DNA from 3 places in the Sphingobacterium sp. MYb388 genome. Region 3 is predicted to be linked to each of the others. Evidence: riboswitches for the same ligand, from Rfam matches in the RefSeq annotation. Region 3 holds a riboswitch; each other region holds the start of a gene.
What was found. A riboswitch is a leader RNA that binds a small molecule or an ion and turns the genes downstream of it on or off. The one in region 3 is predicted to bind S-adenosylmethionine.
Positions count from the first base shown of each region.

Region 1: linked by a shared signal. The riboswitch ahead of WH188_RS15510 (O-acetylhomoserine aminocarboxypropyltransferase/cysteine synthase family protein) and the one ahead of metF (methylenetetrahydrofolate reductase [NAD(P)H]) in region 3 are both predicted to bind S-adenosylmethionine.
Region 2: linked by a shared signal. The riboswitch ahead of metE (5-methyltetrahydropteroyltriglutamate--homocysteine S-methyltransferase) and the one ahead of metF (methylenetetrahydrofolate reductase [NAD(P)H]) in region 3 are both predicted to bind S-adenosylmethionine.

Region 1 is NZ_JBBGYV010000004.1:408,820-413,111, forward strand. Features, by position in the region: gene WH188_RS15500 (pyridoxal phosphate-dependent aminotransferase) at 1-662, shown strand, start outside; gene WH188_RS15505 (prephenate dehydrogenase) at 675-1,517, shown strand; SAM riboswitch class I at 1,920-2,034, shown strand; gene WH188_RS15510 (O-acetylhomoserine aminocarboxypropyltransferase/cysteine synthase family protein) at 2,263-3,570, shown strand; gene WH188_RS15515 (homoserine dehydrogenase) at 3,610-4,292, shown strand, end outside.
Region 2 is NZ_JBBGYV010000012.1:65,268-69,559, reverse strand. Features, by position in the region: gene WH188_RS24625 (sensor histidine kinase) at 1-624, shown strand, start outside; gene WH188_RS24620 (response regulator transcription factor) at 684-1,373, shown strand; gene WH188_RS24615 (phosphatase PAP2 family protein) at 1,436-2,203, shown strand; SAM riboswitch class I at 2,279-2,383, shown strand; gene metE (5-methyltetrahydropteroyltriglutamate--homocysteine S-methyltransferase) at 2,539-4,292, shown strand, end outside.
Region 3 is NZ_JBBGYV010000003.1:624,135-628,426, reverse strand. Features, by position in the region: gene WH188_RS13055 (protein O-mannosyl-transferase family) at 1-940, opposite strand, end outside; gene metF (methylenetetrahydrofolate reductase [NAD(P)H]) at 1,107-2,063, opposite strand; SAM riboswitch class I at 2,124-2,229, opposite strand; gene rimM (ribosome maturation factor RimM) at 2,396-2,923, opposite strand; gene WH188_RS13040 (30S ribosomal protein S16) at 3,057-3,578, opposite strand; gene WH188_RS13035 (UvrD-helicase domain-containing protein) at 3,927-4,292, shown strand, end outside.

The sequences.
Region 1 (4,292 bases), on a different contig from region 3:
TAATGTGGATCAACTACCCTCATATGCCAACTGGTTCGAGTGCAAACGAAGGATTTTATCTTGAATTGATTGCTTTTGCAGAGGCAAACCATATTTTAATCTGCCACGACAATCCTTATAGTTTTATCTTGACAGACAGCCCTAAAAGCATTATGTCTATTGAAGGTGCAAAGGATGTTGCCTTGGAACTTAATTCATTAAGCAAATCCTCCAATATGGCCGGATGGCGAATCGGTATGTTAGTGGGCGCAGAGGCACGGATCAATGAAGTATTACGTTTTAAAAGCAACATGGATTCGGGAATGTTCTTACCAGCTCAATTAGCAGCGGCCAAGGCATTGCAGTTGGATCAAACATGGTATCAAGATTTAAATGCAATCTATCACGAAAGAAGGCAGTTGGTTTTCGAAATCATGAACCTGTTGGGCTGTACATATAAAAAGAATCAGGTCGGTTTATTTGTGTGGGCCAAAATTCCAGATAATTACGAATCAGGCTACACGTTAAGTGATGAGGTGTTAGATCTATCACGTGTCTTTATTACTCCCGGAGGTATATTCGGAAGTGCTGGAAACACCTATATTAGAATAAGTTTATGTGCCTCAGTTGAAGTATTAAAAGAAGCAATTGCTAGAATAGAACAAGCAAAACAAACGAATTAAGATTGAAATAACATGATGAATATAGCCATTATTGGCGTCGGTTTAATTGGTGGCTCCGTCGCCATGAAACTAAAAGAAAAAAAATTCTGTGATCAGGTTTTTGGTGTTGACAAAAGTGATGCTAATCTAACAAAAGCATTGCAAATAGGCTTCATTGATCAAAAGGCAACATTAGAGGAAGCTTTAGAAAAATGTAAAGTGATCATTCTCACAGCTCCAGTTGATGCGATAATCACATTAGCGCCCAAATTATTGGATCTCGTAAAAGATCAAGTCATCATTGACATGGGCTCTACCAAACTAAATATTTTACAGTTAATCTCGGAACACCCTAATCGTGGCCGCTATGTTGCCGCCCATCCAATGGCTGGTACCGAATATTCAGGCCCCGAAGCAGCATTACCAAATTTGTTTAAAGATAAAATGATGGTTTACGTTGAGGCATTTAAATCTGATGAAGATGCATTCGAATTAACAGATTCCATTACCGAACAACTGGAAATGCGGACGTCATTTATGACTGCAGAGGAGCATGATACACACACAGCCTATGTTTCCCATATTTCTCACCTGACTTCTTTTGCTCTAGCGTTAACTGTTTTAGAGAAAGAGAAATCGCAGGGTCGAATATTTGAATTGGCAGGATCTGGTTTTGAATCAACGGTACGCTTAGCAAAAAGCTCACCGGATATGTGGACACCTATTTTCAAACAGAACAGAGTTAATGTACTCGAAGTGTTAGAGGAAAACATCAAGCAGCTGCAGGCTTTAAAAGATGCCATCCAAGATGAAAATTACACTCAATTACACAAATTGATTAAAAAATCAAATAAGATTAAACGTATTATTAAATAAAACCCACTTGCTCCAACTGGCAAAGGCGAATTATTGTTTCATACAAAGTAATGAGAAGAAAGCATAGGAACTCGCAAGGTTCCTATTTTTTTTTTATTAAAAAAGATCACAGGATCATCGCTCTGCTGTTGTCTGTTTAACACCGTATGCTTCAGTTATATTGCTTTCAATTACTGATATGGATTTCATCCACGACGTATAAACATATCGGAATAAATAAATGCTGCCCCATCAACTACCAATACTTACATAATAGTGAGAGCTTACGATCAATTACGAGTAGAATTAGAAGTATTTTCTAAGAAATAGCATAAAATATTTTGGTTTGTAAAAAGCAAGGCATATATTTGCAACGTAGTTCAAATAGAAATACATCTAATCAACACCTCTTAATCAGGTCTTGATTTATAAAGAAGTGGCGAGAGACTGGCTCAATGACCCACTGGCAACCTTCAAAATACGTTTGAAAAGGTGCCAATTCCTGTCCAAAGTAATATTGCTTTGGAGGATATAAATGAAACGACAAATGATAATAACATTACAACAAAACAAGAAGGTAAATTCTAGCACCAACGTAACAGATACAAATATTCCATCAAAACAGATGCGAATGCTTTTGCACATGTTTACGTTTTCTTGTTAATCAATCTTTTTTAAAATTTATTGATTTCAAGTACATATCCATGTGCCCAATCTCACCCCTATTTTTTATTAACGAATCTTCAACTAATTAATTATAACTACAATGTCTACAAATAAAAATTTAAAATTCGAAACACTTCAAGTGCATGCTGGCCAAGTTGCCGATCCAACAACTGGAGCGCGTGCAGTACCTATATACCAAACCAGTTCATACGTATTTGAAAATGCAGAACATGGAGCGAACTTATTTGCATTAAAACAATTTGGAAACATCTATACACGTCTGATGAATCCAACAACAGATGTATTTGAGAAACGTATTGCTGCATTGGAAGGCGGTATCGCCGCTGTAGCAGTCGCTTCTGGACAGGCTGCGCAATTCATTGCATTAAATAATATCGTAGAAGCTGGTGAAAATTTTGTTTCCAGCAGTAATGTATACGGTGGTACATATAATCAATTTAAAGTAGCATTTAAAAGAATTGGTATTGAAGTACGTTTTACTAAAGAAACAACCGCCGAGGAGTTTGAATCACTAATCGATGAAAACACAAAAGCTTTATACTTAGAAACAATTGGAAACCCAAGTTACGATATTCCAGATTTTGATAAGATAGCAGCTGTTGCTAGAAAACATGATTTACCACTTATCGTAGACAATACTTTTGGAGCTGGTGGATATCTATTTAAACCTCTTGAACACGGAGCTTCTGTAGTTGTAGAGTCTGCAACAAAATGGATTGGTGGTCACGGTACAAGTATTGGTGGTGTCATCGTAGATGGTGGTACTTACAACTGGGGAAATGGTAAATTCAAACAGTTTTCTGAACCTTCAGAAGGATACCATGGATTAGTTTTTTCAGATGTTTTTGGCGTTAATGGCCCATTTGGAAACATTCAATTTGCAATCCGCGCACGTGTTGAAGGACTACGTGATTTTGGACCAGCTATTTCACCCTTCAATTCATTCCAATTGATCCAGGGCTTAGAAACATTATCGCTTCGTGTTCAGCGTCATGTAGACAACACATTAGAAATTGCGAAATGGTTAGAAGCCCATCCGCAAGTGGAAAAAGTGAATTATCCAGGGTTAAAAAGCTCTCCTAGCTTTGCAAATGCGCAAAAGTATTTAAAAAATGGATATGGTGCTGTTCTTTCATTTCAAATAAAAGGTGACGTGACAAAAGCCGATGCTTTTATCGATAGCTTAGAGCTAATAAGTCATCTCGCAAATGTGGGTGATACGAAGTCATTGATCATACACCCTGCGGCGACTACACATCAACAACTGAGTGAAGAAGCTCAAAAAGCTGCAGGTGTATTTGTAGGATTATTACGCCTATCTGTCGGTATCGAACATATTGACGATATCAAAGCAGATTTACAACAGGCCTTCGATAAAATTAAATAATTTCAGATAGCACTATTATATAAAAGCGTAAAAAAAACTATGAGTAAGAAATTAACGATTGGAATGTTTGGATTTGGGGTTGTAGGACAAGGATTGTACGACATTATCAAGACTAAAAACTTAAATTTAGAAATTAAAAAATTTGTCATCAAGAACGCTGACAAAAAAAGATCATTACCTGCTGAATTATTCACAACAGATGCTGAGGCTATTCTTGGTGACTCTGAAATCAATACCGTAGTAGAATTGATCGATGATGCTGATGCAGCTTACGCACTGACTGTTCGTGCATTAAAATCTGGAAAAAACGTTGTTTCTGCAAATAAGAAAATGATTGCCACGCATTTAGAAGAATTAGCGGCAATACAACAAGAATACGGCACAAGTCTACTATATGAAGGTGCAGTATGCGGAAGTATTCCAATTATCCGCAATTTAGAAGAGTATTATGACAATGAATTATTACATGCCGTGACCGGTATTTTTAATGGCTCCTCTAATTTTATATTGTCTAAAGTCTTCAATGAAAATCAACCTTATGCAGATGCGTTAAAAGAAGCGCAGGACCTAGGTTTTGCTGAAACTGATCCTACCTTAGATGTCGGTGGTTTTGACCCTAAATACAAATTAACGATCGTCGCTGCTCATGCTTATGGTATCAATGTAAATCCTGACGATGTTTTCAATATCGGTATTGATAAATTAGGAGCACAAGATATTCG
Region 2 (4,292 bases), on a different contig from region 3:
ATGATAGCTAGTGAATCCTTGCGAGATCCAGAGATCATATCTGATGAGCGTAGAGTAAAGCGTCTTGCAAATATTATATATGATGAAAATGTGAGATTAGGTAACCATATCGAACGAGTATTAGATATTGCCCGTCTGGAAAAAGAAACATTAAAGTTAGAAAAAACACCTATTCACATTAATGATCTGCTTTCAGCAGTATTAGACAGCATGCAACTTCAAATACAAAAAGTAGGTGGCAAATTTGAACATCACTTTGATGCACAAAATGATATTGTAGTAGGAGATGAACTTCATTTGTCAAATGTATTTTTCAACTTGGTAGATAATGCTATAAAATACAGTAAAGATAATCCACACATAATTGTGAAAACCAAAAATACAAAAGAAAGTATTCAAATTACAATTATTGATAATGGGATTGGAATGGCAAAAGATCATTTATTAAAAATATTTGATCAATTTTATCGCATTCCTACAGGAAATGTCCACAACGTAAAAGGTTTTGGATTGGGACTATCATATGTTTATGATATTATTAAAAGAATGAATGGTAAAATTCAAGTAAAAAGCGATAAAGATAAGGGAACGCAGTTTGACATTCTATTACCCATAAAAAATTAAATTTAAAACGATATTAATTTCGTATATTATCATCAATATTCGAACAAAACCATAAGAATATGCAGAAGATACTATTAGCAGAAGACGATCCAAACTTAGGAGATTTATTAAAAGATTATTTAGAGCTTAAAGGGAAATTTGATGTCACCTTATGTACAGATGGTGAAGAAGCTGTCAATCAATTTCGCAAGAGCAGTTATGATCTTTGCATTTTAGACGTCATGATGCCCAAGAAAGATGGCTTTACAGTAGGCCGAGAAATCAGGAAAATAAATACAACAACCCCCATCATATTTGCTACTGCAAAAGGTATGATGGAAGATAAAACAGAAGCATTTGAACTTGGTGGCGATGATTATATCACAAAACCATTTCGAGTGGAAGAATTACTCCTTCGCATAAATGCATTGCTTAAGCGTGTTGTAAGAGAGAAAGATGATCAGGTTGTAAGCGATAAATTTGAGATTGGAGAGTACTTCTTCGATTATACAAGTCAACAAATTGCGCATAAAGGTGTGCAACAAAAACTATCAACGAAAGAAGCGGAATTATTACGTCTACTTTGTCTAAAAAAGAATGATGTACTGACTCGAGAAGAAGCCCTTTTAAAAATTTGGCATGATGACAATTACTTTACAGGCCGGAGTATGGACGTTTTCTTAAGCAAATTGAGAAAATACCTACGAGATGATCCCAAAGTTGAAATTGTCAATGTACATGGAAAAGGCTATAAATTATTGGTTAGCTAATACACAATTACTAGAATAATAAAGAGATGTTAAAAACATCTCTTTTTGTTTATCTTGCAACAATGAAACTATCGATTCCATTTTTTTTAATCCTTTCAATCTTTTGCTCTTCTACATCGCTTTATGCGCAAAAAGATACTTTACAAAATGATAATCAAGATTTTGAAACCAATGCTAAGCCAATAAATTATAAGCAATTAATAGTTCCTGCGGCTTTAATGACTTACGGAGTAATCTCATTAAATAGCCCATACCTCAAACATAAGGATCAACAAATAAACAATTCAATTAATAATGATCCGTCCAAAACCTTTAAACTTGATAATGTTAGTGTTTTCATTCCTTCTGCAGCGGTCTTTGGGCTTGACTTACTCGGAATACCAAGTAAGCACAATTTAAAACAACGCTTAGTGGTAAGTTCGATTGCCCATGCAATCACCTTATCAGCAGTATATACCATAAAAAAAACGACACCTACTTGGAGACCCGATCGCGCAGATCAAGAATCTTTTCCTTCAGGACATACTGCTGTACCTTTTACCGGTGCAGAAATTCTATGGCAAGAATATAAAGATCAATCCATTTGGTATGGTATTGCAGGCTATACAATTGCGGCGGGAACAGGTTACCTGAGAATGTATAATCATAAACATTGGTTTTCTGACGTCGCCATGGGAGCTGGTATTGGTATTATGGGAACAAAAATTGCATACTGGCTCTTACCATTATTTGATAAACACTTGCAATCAAAAAAAACAAGTTACCTAACGATGGCAATACCATTTTACAATGGAAAACAAATTGGTTTGTCTGCTAATTTCCAATTTTAAACCTTGGTTTATTATCATTTTTATATAAAAGTTACAAAATATTTGTTTTTATAAAACTAATTCCGATATTTACAGCGCTTATAGAGAAAGGCAGAGGGAATAGACCCAATGAAGCCTTAGCAACCTGTCGATTGACAAGGTGCTACATTCTACCCCATCAAAAAGTGGGAATGATAAGCTAGACACAAAATATATCTTGTGCCCTCCTCTCTAAAAGCAATCAAAAAATTTAGTAAATAGATTCAAGAATTTTTGATCGTTTTTTATTTCGAATAAAAAAATCCTTCTAATTTCTTGCTTCGTTAAGGTTGAACAAATAAAATAATTTTATATTTATGTTACTAACGAACAACTTAGGTTACCCACGTGTAGGTGCCTTCCGCGAGTTGAAAAAGGCCAATGAAGCATATTGGGCTAAAAAAATCAGCGCGCAAGAATTATTGCAGGCTGGACTGAAAATCCGTGAAGGCAACTGGAAAACTCAAAAAGATGCTGGCATCGATTTGATTCCTTCCAATGATTTTTCATTTTATGACCAAGTTTTAGACTTGACATTAACTGTAGGTGCAATCCCTGCACAATATCAATCACTTTTAAATAACGAAGATAAAGGATACAATTTGGACCTTTACTTTGCAATGGCGCGTGGTTTCCAGCAAGATGGCGTTGACGTAACGGCAATGGAAATGACAAAATGGTTTGATACCAACTACCATTACATCGTACCTGAATTCGTGAAAAATCAAGAATTCAAATTGACTTCAGAGAAATTCTTAAATGAATATAATGAAGCAAAATCTTTAGGTATTGAAACGAAGCCTGTGTTAATTGGCCCGATCTCATACTTATTATTAGGTAAAGAAAAAGAATCTGGTTTCAACCGTATCGATTTAATCGATAAGTTGGTTCCTGTATATGAAGAAATCTTAACTAAATTGGCTACCGCTGGTGCAAAATATGTACAAATTGATGAGCCATTTTTAGCTTTAGATATTGATGATGCAACACGTGCTCTATACACTCGTGTATTTACTAAATTAGCTGCTGCTGCTAAAGACATCAAAATTATTGTAACGACTTATTTCGAGGCTTTACGTGACAACGAAGAAACAGCTCTAAACTTACCAGTTTACGCAGTTCATGTTGATTTAGTAAGAGGTGAAAACCAACTCGACACTATATTAGCCAAAGTTCCGGCTTCATTAACACTTTCTTTGGGTGTAGTTGAAGGTCGCAACATTTGGAAAAATGATTACGTAAAATCTTTAGCACAAATCAAAAAAGCTGTTGATGCTTTAGGCAAAGACCGTGTATTAGTAGGACCTTCGAGTTCATTATTACACGTACCTTTCGATTTAGACAATGAAGATAATGAAGAGTCATTGCCTAAAGAAGTTAAAAATTGGTTGGCATTTGCTAAGCAAAAATTAGCAGAGGTAAAAGATTTAGCGATCTTAGCTGAAGGCGAAGTAGATGCAAAAACCGCTGAGCGTTTCGAAGCCAATAAGGCTGCTGCGGAAGACCGTCGTACATCTTCTTTAATCCACAAGCCTGAAGTTAAAGAACGTACAGCAAATATCACTGATGATGATGCTAAACGTACATCTACTTTCTTAGCTCGTAAAGAAGCACAACAAGCGAAATTTAATCTTCCAGCATTTCCAACAACGACAATTGGTTCATTCCCACAAACTAAAGATGTTCGTAAATGGAGAGCTGATTTGAAAAAAGGCGCAATTTCTCAAGAACAATACGATAAAGAAATCGCAGAAGAGACAGAAAGAACAATCCGTCTTCAGGAGCAATTGGATATCGATGTATTAGTTCATGGTGAATTCGAACGTAATGACATGGTTGAGTACTTCGGAGAGCAATTAGCAGGTTATGCCTTCACTAAAAACGGATGGGTTCAGTCATATGGTTCACGTTGTGTAAAACCTCCAGTTATTTATGGTGATGTTTACCGTCCTGCTGATATGACCGTACGTTGGTCTTCATACGCTCAAACCCTGACAAACCGTCCAGTAAAAGGAATGTTAACGGGGCCGGTTACGATCTTACAATGGTCATTCGTACGTAACGATCAACC
Region 3 (4,292 bases):
TAGCCCTTAGCAATACCATAGTGAAAGAGCTATATCCTAATAAAATAAAACAAGTTGCCAAAATCGCTGTATTCAAAATAACTTTTCCTTTTCTTATGGAGTAATATATGCCATAAACTAATGCCGATAAGATCATTATGATAAAAACGAATATGCCCGAGCCAAATCCTAATCCAAGTGTATTGACAAAAAACAAATCAAACTTGGCAGCAAATTTAATAAGGTACTGGATTATTCCCCACAGAATAATGGCCAATATTCCTAGTCCAATAAACAATGCTTTACTAATTCCCCAAAACGTTGTACGATCAGTTTTCTTAAAATAAATAATAAGTGCTATCGCTGGAATAACTAATAGATTCAATAAATGAACTCCTATTGAAAGTCCAATAATATAAGCGATGACAATAAGCCAACGATCTGCATGCGGTTTATTTGCACGGGCTTCCCATTTTAGAATTGCCCAGAATACGACTGCTGTACATAAGGATGACATCGCATAAACTTCAGATTCTACTGCTGAATACCAGAATGTATCGGAGAAACTGTAAGCTAAAGCTCCCACCATGCCTGCTCCCATTATTTTAATCAGATGATTTTTATCATTGGATTGATGATCAGATTGGATAATTTTTCTTGCTAATGCTGTTATGGTCCAAAACAAAAACATAACTGTCAAACCACTGCATATAGCAGAACCCACATTCATCCAAAATGCAATCTGAGCTAAATTTCCTAAAGCAAAATTTGAAAATATATTCTGCAACATTAGAAACAAAGGTGCTCCAGGCTGATGAACAATCTGAAGTTTATATGCTGATGCAATAAATTCACCAGTATCCCACCAACTTGTTGTTCGCTCTGCTGTGATAATGAAAACGGATGTTGCTATGATGGCACATAGCCAACCTAACACGTTGTTTACTTTCTTATAATCCATGAATGATTCAGGTTTAATTGATTATTTGATAAATCAAATTAATTTTCAATTAAATATAATAAAAAGAGATTTCATTTGAGGGTGATTAACTTTTTTTAACAAAAATCGAAACGCATAAAAAAGCCTGCTATAATGTGATAGCAGGCTTTTTTATACGATATAAGTCTTAGAATAACTTTTCTACAATACTTTTAGTCGGTCCAGGATTACTCATGGTATAAAAATGTAAAACTGGCGCACCAAAGTCAATTAATTCTTTACATTGTTGTACCAACCACTCTTCTCCGACTTGTCTCACGTCTGCATTATTTTTACATCCGGATACTGCTTCACTCAATTCCTCTGGAATATCCAAATGAAAAATTTTCGGAAGCGTAATCAGTTGTTTTTTTGTTGTCAATGGTTTTAAACCTGGTATAATTGGAATATGAATATCATTTTCCCTGCACTTATTGACAAACTCTTTATATTTTTCAACATTAAAGAACATTTGTGTAACAATAAACTCAGCCCCCATCTCAACCTTCTTTTTTAACCATTTAAAATCGGTATTAAAATTTGGCGCTTCGAAGTGTTTTTCAGGATATCCTGCAACGCCAATACAAAAGTTGGTCTTTTCTGAAATCGCAATATCCTCATGTAAGTACTGTCCTTGGTTCATATCGGCAACCTGCTGTAAAAGATCTGTTGCAAATGCATGACCACCTTCTGTTGGTATGAAATCAGGATCGCCTTTTCTTGCATCACCTCTCAATACGAGCACATTGTCAATACCCAAGAAGTTCAAATCTATCAAAGCATTTTCAGTTTCCTCTTTTGTGAAACCACCACAGATAAGATGTGGTACAGCATCCACTTTATACTTATTCATAATAGCGGCACAAATTGCAACAGTCCCTGGACGTTTACGATAAGCCACACGTTCTAATAAACCGCTCTCGTGCTTCTTATACATGTAGTCTTCTCTATGATAAGTCACATCGATAAAGGGAGGCTTGAATTCCATAAGTGCATCCATTGTTTTAAAAATACTTTGGATACCTTGCCCCTTAGCTGGTGGCAACAGTTCAAAAGAAAACAAAGTTTTTCCTTTGGCATTACTGATATGATCAACGATTTTCATTAATATTTTTTAAAGTGATTTTGGTTGGCTTACATCGAAATGCACAAGTGGACTTGTTTCAACTTATCTTTCCCAGCTCTGAGTTGGGGTAGAATGTAGCACCTTATAAAATAACAGGTTGCTAAGGCTTCATTGGGTCTATTCCCTCGGCCTTTCTCTATAAGCATCGGCTAATATCGGCAATAGAAATTTATAATCAAAATAATATTAAGGTCATGCCTAAAAAAATGCCCCAATAAAACGTTTATTAAAATGGATTTCTTTAAATAAAAAAGAGTTACTGCATATAACTACAGTAACTCCTTTTTATTAATCTGTATATCGTGAAGACTTTAAATCTCCTTATATAGCTCAACCAATCCATCTGGTAAATCAACCTCTAAAACTTTATCCTCTGAATCAATTCCTAGCATAAGATCGTCATTTAATGGGAACATCAATTCTTTTCCATTAAAGTCTACTGTTGCTATAAATTGCTGAGGCATTTCCTGTACATGTTTAATCTCTCCTAATTCTCCATGAACTTCATCAATCACCAAGTATCCAATTAAATCCGTATATCTAAAATCATCAGGATCACGCTCTGGCATTTTATCATTTGGAAGGTATATTTTCTTACGCACTAAAGGTTGTGCTTTATCAATATGATCGACGTCTTCTAAATTTAAATAGGCTGTACTATTTGATTGGTATTTGATATTGTCGACAAAGTAAGGCACTAATTTTTTATTCACTTCAGCAAATAAAACATCAAAGTCTAAATCTTGATAATCTTCAAATTCAAAAAAAAGCTGAAGCTCACCTTTTAATCCACGTGTTTTGCTAATATAACCGATGTAAAAACTTTCTTCTATGGTCATGTTCTAATTTGAAAGTGCAAATTTAAAAATATAAATATATAAATACAGTACTTCGTAGGTATAGCAACTACATTCTTAAAAAAAAGCCGGATCAAAATTGAACCGGCTTTCTTGATACTGTATGAAAGAAAAATTAACCTTCAGTTTCTTCTGCAGCAGGAGCTTCAGTTTCTTCAGCAGGAGTTTCTTCTACAACTGGCGCATTTTTAGCGGCAATAGCAGCAGCTTTTTCTTCTTTTTTCTTAGCTTCAGCAGCTAATGCAATTTTCTTAGCTTCAGCTTTAGTAGTTGCTAAACCGTCTTTTTTACCAGCAGTTCTTGCATCATTAGCTTCAGTCCAAGCTACAAATTTAGCTTCAGCAGCTGCTTCATCAAATGCACCTTTTTTAACACCGCCTAATAAGTGTTTTTTGTATAAAACACCTTTATCCGAAAGGATAGTACGAGCTGTGTCAGTAGGTTGTGCACCATTATTCATCCAATCCAAAGCTTTGTCAAAATCCAAAACGATAGTCGCTGGATTTGTGTTCGGGTTGTAAGAACCAATACGTTCGATGAATTTACCATCACGTGGAGCACGTGCATCTGCTACTACTAGGTGGTAAAAAGGACGTCCTTTTTTACCATGTCTTTGCAATCTGATTTTAGTTGCCATGTTTTTGTGTTATTTATGTATTCAACATATCCCCCGTGCTACATGCAAGAGGGGACGCAAAGATACAAAGGATTATTGGAAGTTAAAAACTAAAAATAGAAGTCAACTTCCACAGAATAAGAAAGATGACAAATAAGCGTCATTATATACCATTATGGCCAAATTATTTCATGCACACCGTCTTAGTCTTACAACGAAACAAATCATAGATGCCATCTGGATGATACAAATTTATATAGGGAATTAATTTGTAATTTTGCCTTATTTCTAAAGGTTCCGTACGCATTAGCAATTTTGTCTATTCAAATTAATAAGCGTATTTTCATCCTTCCAAATCAAATTGAATTCATGTCATCGATAGCGCCATTAAAAATATTAAAAGCCTCAGCTGGTTCAGGCAAAACATTCAGCTTAACTGTCCATTACCTGACTTTATTACTTTCAAAAGAAAACAGTTATCGTGAAATATTGGCCGTCACTTTTACTAATAAGGCGACCGCTGAGATGAAGGAAAGGATCTTATCTGTTCTAAAAGGATTAGCACAAGGTGACAAAAGCCGAAAAATCGATGATTATAGACGTTTATTGTTGACCCAATTTCCATATTGGAGTACGACTTCAATTCAAGAAAAAGCACATCGTGTTTATCGTAAAATCTTACATGATTATAGCCATTTTACCATCAGTACCATTGATGGTTTTTCGCAAAAAGTG